DNA from 2 places in the Enterobacter sp. CFEC122 genome. Region 1 is predicted to be linked to the other one. Evidence: predicted binding sites of a transcription regulator. Region 1 holds the regulator's gene; the other holds the start of a gene.
The links. The regulator Fur, encoded in region 1, represses iron uptake genes when iron is present. The targets are predictions, from matches to a motif close to ATAATAATGAGAACNACTATCAA.

Region 1 (4,910 bases):
CAGCGCATGGGTATCTTTCCCCACGTAGCAAGGACCGGTAACGCCATTTTTAGCGCGCTCTTCCGCAATGGCCTGAGCAATGGCCAGAATGTGCGGTTCGTTAAAGCTGTGGCGAGCCGCGCTGCCGCGGTGACCAGATGTACCAAACTTCACTGCGTGTTCTGCGTTGCCCACGACCGGCTTCAGCACGTAATACTGCGCGGTCAGCTGAGCGACGTTAATCAAATCGCTTTGTTGTGCAGGTTGGCCTGCACGGCTGTGATTTGCCATTACCGGGTCCTTCTGATGCAAGGGTTAAATTGTACCGCAAACCTTCTCAATCAATTCCGCCGGGAACTGCATGGACTGCATGATATGTTCAATCATGCTGCACTTGCGGCCCGTATTGGTATTGGTGATCACCCAGTACGGGGTGCCAGGAACATGTTTGGGTTTGGTTTGATTGCCATTTTGCAGCAGCGTCTGCTCGTCGCCCGCGAAGTAGACGCGAGTACGACCGTGCAGCGACTCGGTCGCTTCAGCAAACGCTTTGTTATCCAGTGAATAAAGTGTAGACAGCACCAGCATAAAGCGGTTAACCGCCTTTTTTTGCTCCGCATATTCATCGGAGAGCAGCAGCTCGCGCATCGCGCGCACTTTATCTTTTGCCGGTGTCACGGCAGGTTTTGCTTGTGCAACAACGCTTGGCTGAGACACGACATCTTTGGTGACTGGGGTAGCAGGCTGTGAAGCGGCGGAAATTTTAAGCATGCGCCGTAAAATGTCGGACGCGCTCTCCCCGATATGCCGCGTCTGGCTGGCAATATACTGATAGAGTTCGTCATCAACTTCGATTGTTTTCATCTTAATCCAGTGCGATATCTTATCTGAATACAAGTCATTGGGATTATAAGGTCAAATCCCAACAGCGGATAGCGTCAAACCAGGTTGGCGGCAAAAGTCAGATTAAACTGGAACCTTGCAGCCGGGCGGCAGAATGGTCAACATGATACCCTAACCTGACATACGTAAAAAAAGAACTTTGCCATGAAATTGAATACCCGAGCGCAAACTGCACAATCGCCGAACAATAATTCTCCCATCGTACTGGTTCACGGGCTTTTTGGCAGCCTGGATAACCTGGGCGTGCTGGCGCGCGAGCTGGTTACCGACCACGATATTCTTCAGATCGATATGCGCAATCATGGTCTTTCCGGCCGTTCCGACGAGATGACCTACGCCGCGATGGCGCAGGATCTGCTGGATACGCTGGATGCCAACCACTTGCAAAAGGTGACCCTCATCGGGCATTCAATGGGCGGTAAAGCGGTGATGGCCCTGACGGCGCTGGCCCCGGAGCGTATTAACGGCCTGGTGGTGATTGATGTTGCGCCCGTGGATTACGACGTCCGCCGTCACGACGAAATTTTTGCCGCCATCAATGCGGTCACCGAAGCGAGTGCCGCGACGCGTCAGCAGGCGGCTGCCGTCATGCGTGAGCATCTTGATGAAGAAGGCGTCGTCCAGTTCCTGCTGAAGTCGTTTGTTGACGGCCAGTGGCGTTTTAACGTGCCGGTGCTCTGGAACCAGTACAACAATATCGTGGGCTGGGAAACCGTGCCCGCCTGGCCGCACCCTACCCTCTTTATTCGCGGCGGTAACTCCCCTTATGTTACCGACGCGTACCGCGACGCCATACTGGCGCAATTCCCGCAGGCTCGCGCCCACGTCATTGCCGGAGCCGGGCACTGGGTGCATGCGGAAAAACCTGACGCCGTGCTGCGCGCCATTCGCCGCTATCTTGCTGATACTGCAAATTGATTAAAAAGAGAGCGACTGGAAGGCTGCGGGCTTCCAGTCGTTGGCGCGCCGTTTTTGGTGATGTATGATGGCGCGCTTATCGCCCGGGCATTAGCAGGGCGGCGTGTTTCCCCCGAAGTCTCAGAATCATGGCCAAAGAACAAACGGACCGTACGACACTAGATCTGTTCGCGAATGAGCGTCGCCCGGGACGACCGAAGACGAATCCGCTTTCGCGCGATGAACAGCTGCGTATCAATAAACGCAATCAGCTTAAACGCGATAAAAATCGTGGGCTTAAGCGTGTCGAACTGAAGCTCAACGCCAACGCGGTCGATGCGCTTAACGAGCTGGCCGACGCGCGAAATATTAGCCGCAGCGAGCTCATTGAAGAGATGTTGATCGCCCAGCTTGAGATGCTGCGCAGCCAAGCATAAGTCTGAAAATTCCCTTAATTACCCTTTTCATGTAGCACAGAGTGCAGTCCTGCGCGATAGCTGTTTCCGCAGGGTTGCCAGTTCTGCTATTATTGCCCTTATCCGTGGCCGAATTGCGCCACCATACTATTAAGTTTCAAGAGGTTATTTTACTCATGGCAATCATCGGCATTTTCTTTGGCAGTGATACCGGCAATACCGAAAATATCGCGAAAAACATTCAAAAACAGCTCGGTAAAGACGTTGCTGATGTGCATGACATCGCCAAGAGCAGCAAAGAAGATCTCGAAGGCTATGACATTCTGCTGCTGGGTATTCCGACCTGGTACTACGGCGAAGCCCAGTGCGACTGGGATGATTTCTTCCCGACGCTGGAAGAAGTGGACTTCAACGGTAAGCTGGTTGCCCTGTTTGGCTGTGGCGACCAGGAAGACTACGCCGAGTACTTCTGTGACGCGCTGGGTACCATCCGCGACATCATTGAGCCGAATGGCGCTGTGATCGTCGGCCACTGGCCAACCGCCGGTTACCACTTCGAAGCGTCCAAAGGCCTGGCCGATGACGATCATTTCGTGGGTCTGGCCATCGACGAAGACCGTCAGCCAGAACTGACTGCAGAGCGCGTCGAGAAATGGGTTAAGCAGATCCGTGAAGAACTGCACCTGGACGATATTCTCAACGCCTGATTTTTATCGCGGCGCAACGGCGGTTGCGCCCGCGCACCAGGTCAAACCGATTAAATTAATTGCTACAATCTTTTAACTTTTTCGCCCAGACCTGTACAATGTCTCCCTGATAAAATGTGGTTTTCCACCGAGCAAGTTTGTTGGTGATACCCCATTTTTATAAGCATATTTTGCCTGAGACTTGCAGTTTTCATTTAGCCATGGCAGTTCTATAATGAGACGCATTATCCCGGGTGCATTTTCTGTCACTTCCTACAGAAGTGAATCGTTTAGCAACAGGACAGATTCCGCATGACTGACAACAATACCGCATTAAAGAAGGCTGGCCTGAAAGTTACGCTTCCTCGGTTAAAAATCCTCGAAGTGCTTCAGGGTCCAGACAATCACCATGTCAGTGCGGAAGACCTTTATAAACGTCTTATCGACATGGGTGAAGAGATTGGGCTGGCTACCGTCTATCGCGTGCTGAACCAGTTTGATGACGCGGGCATTGTCACCCGTCATAATTTCGAAGGTGGTAAATCTGTCTTCGAACTGACCCAGCAGCAGCACCACGATCACCTGATCTGCCTCGACTGTGGCAAGGTCATTGAATTTAGCGATGACTCTATCGAAGCGCGCCAGCGTGAAATCGCCGCGCGTCACGGCATCCGTCTGACCAACCACAGCCTGTACCTTTATGGTCACTGCGCTGAAGGCGATTGCCGCGAAAATGAACATGCGCATGACGCAAAATAAGTGAGTGTTCATACTCTGAGCCAGCCGTAAGGTTGGCTTTTTTTTGCCAGAAAAAAGCCCTGTGGCACAGTGCCACCGGGCGTAAAGCAACTTATTTATTATTATTGCGTATCTCGTTCCAGATCTTATCGCAACGCTTCGCCACTTCCTGATCGTTACCGGTTTTACGTGCCTGGATACAGGCCTGGTAATCCATCACGCGGACATTCTCCTGCGTCGCGAACTGCTCGTGCGCTTTCTCTTTCTTCAGCACGTTCAGCACGCTCTGGCAGGCTTCAATTTTCTCCGGCGATCCTTCCGCAGTATTAATGCAGGCGCTGTAGGCCTCCTTGAGGCGGGAGTCCTCTTTCGGTGCCTGAGTCTGGGCACACGCCACCAGCCCCGATGCCAACAGCGCGACGATTACGATTTTTTTCATCATTTGCAGTCTCCGGTCCGGCGGGATCTAACCCGCCGGACGATTCATCAGAAGATGGTGAACGGTGCGATAACCATGAATTTCACGTCACGTTCATCCTGGAAGATGTTGCCGTAACCGCCCGCGTAGCTCGGGATATCGGAGTGGTTGTCGTACTGGGTGAAGTGCAGTTTGAACATCGTGCCTTTCGCGCGGCCATCCTGCAGGGTATAGATAGCATCCAGGCTGTAGGAAGACTCTTTCAGGCGATAGTTTGGATCGTAGTAAGCATCCGGTGTTGCCATGTCGGCAGGTTTTGCATCCCAGGCGTAAGCGTAAGAAGCGCCCACGGCCCAGCCCGGCAGGTTCCAGTTTTTCAGGTCATACATCGCGCCGAAGAAGACCGCTTTCTCACCGTCGGCGTTGAAGTCGGAGCGGTTATCCCACCAGATATCAAGACGACCGTTGGAGGAAGCATAGGTCGGGGTCATACGCTGCAGGAAGTAGCCCTGCTGCCCTTCCGCTTTCACCCATGTGCCTTCCAGACGTAAATCAACCTGACCGACCTTGTAGCCGAAGGTTAACGCCTGCAGCCACGCGGTGCCGTCGTAGATATCATTGACGCCACCGTTACTGACTTTGTCGCGCGTACCGTAGAACTGGTAGCTGGTACTCAGCGGGCTACCCGCAATATCAAACTTATAGCTGGCCTTGGCAAAGTATTGATCGATATAGCCTTGCGCCTGGCCGAATGCCGCTTCGAGAACCAGATCGTTTTTGAAGTCGTATTTCGCACCCAGCGAGTGGAGGTAATCGACTTTGGTTTTCTTATCGTTCTGGTAGAACTTGTCCATTTCAATGTGCCACGGTGCT
Region 2 (4,910 bases), on a different contig from region 1:
CGAAGATGAGGAAAACGACATAGCAACATCCATGATTTGATAATGATAGTGATTATCGTTATCTATCTTATTTGGCTATGTTAGCATGTGCGCCCATGGAATGGGTAGAATTACACTCAAGGCTTTGTCATGAATCAAAAATCCTGGCTGCTCAACCTCAGCCTGCTTAAAACGCACCCGGCGTATCGCGCCGTGTTTATTGCCCGCTTTATCTCCATTTTATCCCTCGGCCTGCTCGGCGTGGCCGTGCCGGTACAGATCCAGACGATGACCCACTCCAGCTGGCTGGTAGGGCTATCCGTCACCTTAACCGGCGGGGCGATGTTTATCGGCCTGATGGTCGGCGGCGTGCTGGCGGACCGCTACGAGCGTAAAAAGCTGATCCTGCTGGCGCGCGGCACCTGCGGCGTGGGCTTTATCGGGCTGTGTCTGAACGCCATGCTCCCTGAGCCGTCGCTGATGGTCATTTATGCCCTCGGGCTGTGGGACGGCTTCTTCGCCTCGTTAGGCGTGACGGCGCTGCTGGCGGCGACGCCCGCGCTGGTCGGGCGCGAGAACCTGATGCAGGCGGGGGCGATCACCATGCTCACCGTGCGCCTCGGCTCGGTGATTTCGCCGATGGTGGGCGGCCTGCTGCTGGCAACCGGCAACGTGGCGTGGAACTACGGCCTGGCCGCGGCGGGGACGTTTATCACCACGCTGACGCTGCTGCGCCTGCCGCTGCTGCCACCTCCGCCGCAGCCGCGCGAGCATCCGCTGAAGTCCCTGATGGCCGCGATTCGTTTCCTGTTCAGCAACCCGCTGATTGGCGGGATTGCGCTGCTCGGCGGCCTGCTGACGATGGCGAGCGCGGTGCGCGTGCTCTACCCGGCGCTGGCGGGCGAGTGGCAGATGAGCGCCTCGGAAATAGGCATTCTCTACGCCGCCATTCCGCTCGGTGCGGCCTGCGGGGCGCTGGCCAGCGGCAACCTGGCACAGAGCGCGCGGCCGGGGTTGATTATGCTGCTTGCCACGCTGGCCTCGTTTATCGCCATTGGCTTCTTCAGCCTGATGCCGGTCTGGGCGCTGGGGGTGATGTGTCTGGTGATCTTCGGCTGGCTGAGCGCCATCAGCTCGCTGCTGCAGTACACCCTGATCCAGACCCAGACGCCGGAAGGAATGCTCGGGCGCATTAACGGCCTGTGGACCGCGCAAAACGTCACGGGCGATGCCATTGGCGCGGCGATCCTCGGCGGTCTGGGGGCGATAATGACCCCGGCGGCGTCCGCGAGCAGCAGCGGGTTTGTGTTAGCAATGGTTGGTGTGATCTTATTGGTGGCGCTGGTGGAATTGCGCCGGTTCAGGCAGGAGAGTGTGGTGACCTTGTAGGTCGGGTAAGGCGGAGCCGCCACCCGACAAAACGCCCGGTGGCGCTGCGCTTACCGGGCCTACGGGGATCGTGCCTGTTATTTAAACATCGCATTCAAACGCTGCAACACCAGCATCGCGCTGTAATAATCCAGGCGGAACGTCTCGGTTCCCAACGCCCATACGCGCTTGTTTTTTACCGACGGCAGGTGCGCCAGCAGCGGGTTAGCGTAAATCGCCGCCACGTCTTTCTCGTCACCGGCAAACACAAACAGCCCTTCGCCGTTCAGCCCCGTCGCCAGGTTTTCACCGCCCAGCTGGATAATGTCGTGGCGCTTGCCCTGGCTTGTTGAGGTCTGCAACCCGGCAGGCAGGTCCGCCAGCGTAAAGCCCAGCTGGTGCAGCAGCTTGCCCTGCGCCGATTCCGTGGTCCACAGGTTGGCGGAATGCGCGGCGGCGGTGTAGACGATGGCGTTCACCGGCTGCGGCGGCAGCGTCATCTGCTGTTTCACCTGCGCGAGCTGTTTATCAAACGCGGCAATGCGCTCTGCGGCCTGCTTTTCGTGTCCGGTGATCGCGCCCAGCTGGGTCAGCAGCGCCTGCCAGCTCTTGTCGTCGTAGTTGATGATAAGTGTCGGCGCAATGGCGGAAAGCTGATCGTACAGCGCCAGCGCGGAATCCCCGCCGGTAGCGCTGATCAAAATCAGGTCAGGCATTTGCGCGGCCACCGCTTCAGCGCTGGGCTCGCCGATATACAGCCGGGCAACCTTGCGCTGCTTCGCGATATCGCCCCACTGGCGCAGGAAACCCTGTCCATCCGCCACGCGGTTGTTCGGCGTGGTCGCGCCGCTGGCGACGACCGGTGCGTCAATGGCCAGCAGGGAGCCGGTTAAGGTCACGCTGGTGGAGACAATGCGCGTCGGTTTGTGCTCAAGGGTATGTACCCCGCGGCTGTCGGTCACCTGACGCGGCCAGTCGGCGGCAGCGGCTGAGGTAAGTCCTAAAACAAAAAGTGATAATAAAAGCAGGGGATTACGGAAAACGGCAGGGAATTTCACAGCGCGGGATCCTGTTTTGTTGGAGATAATGCTTCTCATTTTCATGGTTGCCGCAACGGGATGCAAGCTTTTGTCGCACAAGTTATTTGCCCGACGGTTGACAGCGAAGCGATGTGGGATTAGGTTAGCCGACGAAAATATAAATGATAATCATTATTGATTCTTTTATCATTTTGAGGAGGATGATATGGATACGTCCCTGGCTGAGGAAGTTCAGCACGCCGCAACCACGCTGGAATCAGACCGTTTTTTCTTTATGTCACCTTACCGCAGCTTTACCACGTCAGGCTGCTTTGCCCGCTTCAGTGAACCCGCCGTCGGCGGTGACGATCCGGCGGGTCGCTTCCAGCAAAAATTAGCCCAGGCCTTCCGCACGGCAAAAGCCAGCGGTATTGCTCACCCGGTGATGGTGGGGGCGATCCCGTTCGACACCCGCAAGCCCTCGTCGCTGTTTATTCCGCAACGCTGGGAGACCTTTTCCCGTCCCGCACGTCAGCAGTCCGCACGCTATTTTTCCGGCGCGCAGGCCCTGAAGGTGACACAACGCGCCGAGATCCCGCCGCAGCCCGTCTTCGAAGAGATGGTCGCTCGCGCCGCGTCGCTGACCGCCACGCCGCAGGTGAACAAGGTGGTCCTGTCGCGCCTGATTGATATCGCGACCGACAAACGCCCGGACAGCGGCGCCCTGATGGAGCGCCTGATCGCCCAGAACCCGGCGAGCTTCAACTTCCACGTGCCGCTGGAAGACGGCGGGGTGCTGCTGGGCGCCAGCCCGGAGCTGCTGCTGCGCAAAGAGGGGGCGCACTTTAGCTCGCTGCCGCTGGCGGGCTCCGCGCGCCGTCAGCCTGACGATGTGCTGGATCGCGAGGCGGGCAACAAGCTGCTGGCCTCCGAAAAGGACCGTCACGAGCACGACCTGGTCACCCAGGCGATGAAGGCCATTCTGGCACCGCGCAGCCACCATCTCAGCATGCCTGATTCTCCTCAGTTGATTACCACGCCGACGCTGTGGCATCTGGCGACGCCGGTTGAAGGCGAGGCGCGTGAAAACGAGAACGCCCTGACCCTGGCCTGCCTGCTGCACCCGACTCCGGCGCTGAGCGGCTTCCCGCATCAGGCGGCGAAAGAGCTGATTGCCGAACTGGAGCCGTTCGACCGCGAGCTGTTCGGTGGCATCGTTGGCTGGTGCGACAGCGAAGGCAACGGCGAGTGGGTGGTGACCATCCGCTGCGCGCGTCTTCGCGAAAATACCGTTCGCCTGTTTGCCGGCGCGGGCATTGTGCCTGCCTCCTCCCCGGTGGGCGAGTGGCGCGAGACGGACGTGAAGCTCTCCACCATGCTCAACGTTTTTGGTTTGCACTAAGGAAGACTCATGACCATTCCCTTTACCCGCTGGCCTGAGGATTTTGCCCGCCGCTACCGTGAAAAAGGCTACTGGCAGGATCTGCCGTTGACCCACATCCTGACGGATCGGGCGGACAGCGATGCGGTGGCGATTATCGATGGCGATCGCCGTATTACCTACCGCGCGCTGAATCAGGCCGTAAACAACCTGGCCTCAGCCCTTCAGGCGCGAGGATTGCAGCGCGGCGAGACGGCGCTGGTGCAGCTTGGCAACGTGGCCGAGTTCTACATGACCTTCTTCGCGCTGCTGCAAATCGGCGTCGCGCCGGTGAACGCGCTCTTTAGCCATCAGCGCAGCGAGCTGAACGCCTACGCGGCGCAGATCAAACCCGCCGTGCTGATCGCCGATCGCGACCACGCGCTGTTTGCGGGCGATGACTTCCTCAACGCTTTCGTGGGTGAACACCGTTCGGTACGCGTCGTCCTGCTTCGCGGTGACGGGGGCGAGCATGCGCTGGAGGCGGCGATTACCCGCCCGGCGGACAATTTTATTGCCAACCCGACGCCCGCCGACGAGGTGGCGTTTTTCCAGCTCTCCGGCGGCAGCACCGGCACGCCGAAGCTGATCCCGCGAACGCACAACGACTATGACTACAGCATTCGTCGCAGCAACGAGATCTGCGGCATTACCGCCGAAACGCGTTACCTGAACGCGCTGCCCGCGGCGCATAACTACGCCATGAGCTCGCCGGGGTCGTTAGGCGTTTTTACCGCGGGCGGCTGCGTGGTGCTGGCGAACGATCCGAGCGCCACGCTCTGCTTCCCGCTGATTGAACAGCATCAGATTAACGTCACCTCGCTGGTGCCGCCTGCCGTCAGCCTGTGGCTGCAGGCGATTGCCGACGGCGCGGACAGCGCGCAGCTGAAATCCCTCAAGCTGCTCCAGGTGGGGGGCGCACGCCTCTCCGCCACGCTCGCGGCGCGCATTCCGGCTGAAATTGGCTGCCAGCTTCAGCAGGTCTTCGGCATGGCGGAAGGGCTGGTGAACTACACCGCGCTCGACGATGCCCCGGAACGCATCATCAACACCCAGGGCCGCCCGATGTGCCCGGACGACGAAGTGTGGGTGGCGGACGAGCACGGCAACCCGCTGCCGCGTGG

Region 2: a site for Fur is predicted at 2,543-2,565, ahead of fepB (Fe2+-enterobactin ABC transporter substrate-binding protein). Genes of this name have one in related genera too.

What each region holds. Positions count from the first base shown of each region.
Region 1 is NZ_JBRIQR010000053.1:19,618-24,527, forward strand. It holds gene pgm (phosphoglucomutase (alpha-D-glucose-1,6-bisphosphate-dependent)) at 1-270, opposite strand, end outside; gene seqA (replication initiation negative regulator SeqA) at 295-843, opposite strand; gene ybfF (esterase) at 1,027-1,800, shown strand; gene ybfE (LexA regulated protein) at 1,929-2,216, shown strand; gene fldA (flavodoxin FldA) at 2,372-2,902, shown strand; gene fur (ferric iron uptake transcriptional regulator) at 3,194-3,640, shown strand; gene chiQ (ChiQ/YbfN family lipoprotein) at 3,732-4,058, opposite strand; partial or broken gene ACVCAM_RS23940 (OprD family outer membrane porin) at 4,106-4,910, opposite strand, start outside.
Region 2 is NZ_JBRIQR010000002.1:312,823-317,732, forward strand. It holds gene fepD (Fe(3+)-siderophore ABC transporter permease) at 1-21, opposite strand, end outside; gene entS (enterobactin transporter EntS) at 130-1,368, shown strand; gene fepB (Fe2+-enterobactin ABC transporter substrate-binding protein) at 1,446-2,405, opposite strand; gene entC (isochorismate synthase EntC) at 2,593-3,768, shown strand; gene entE ((2,3-dihydroxybenzoyl)adenylate synthase EntE) at 3,778-4,910, shown strand, end outside.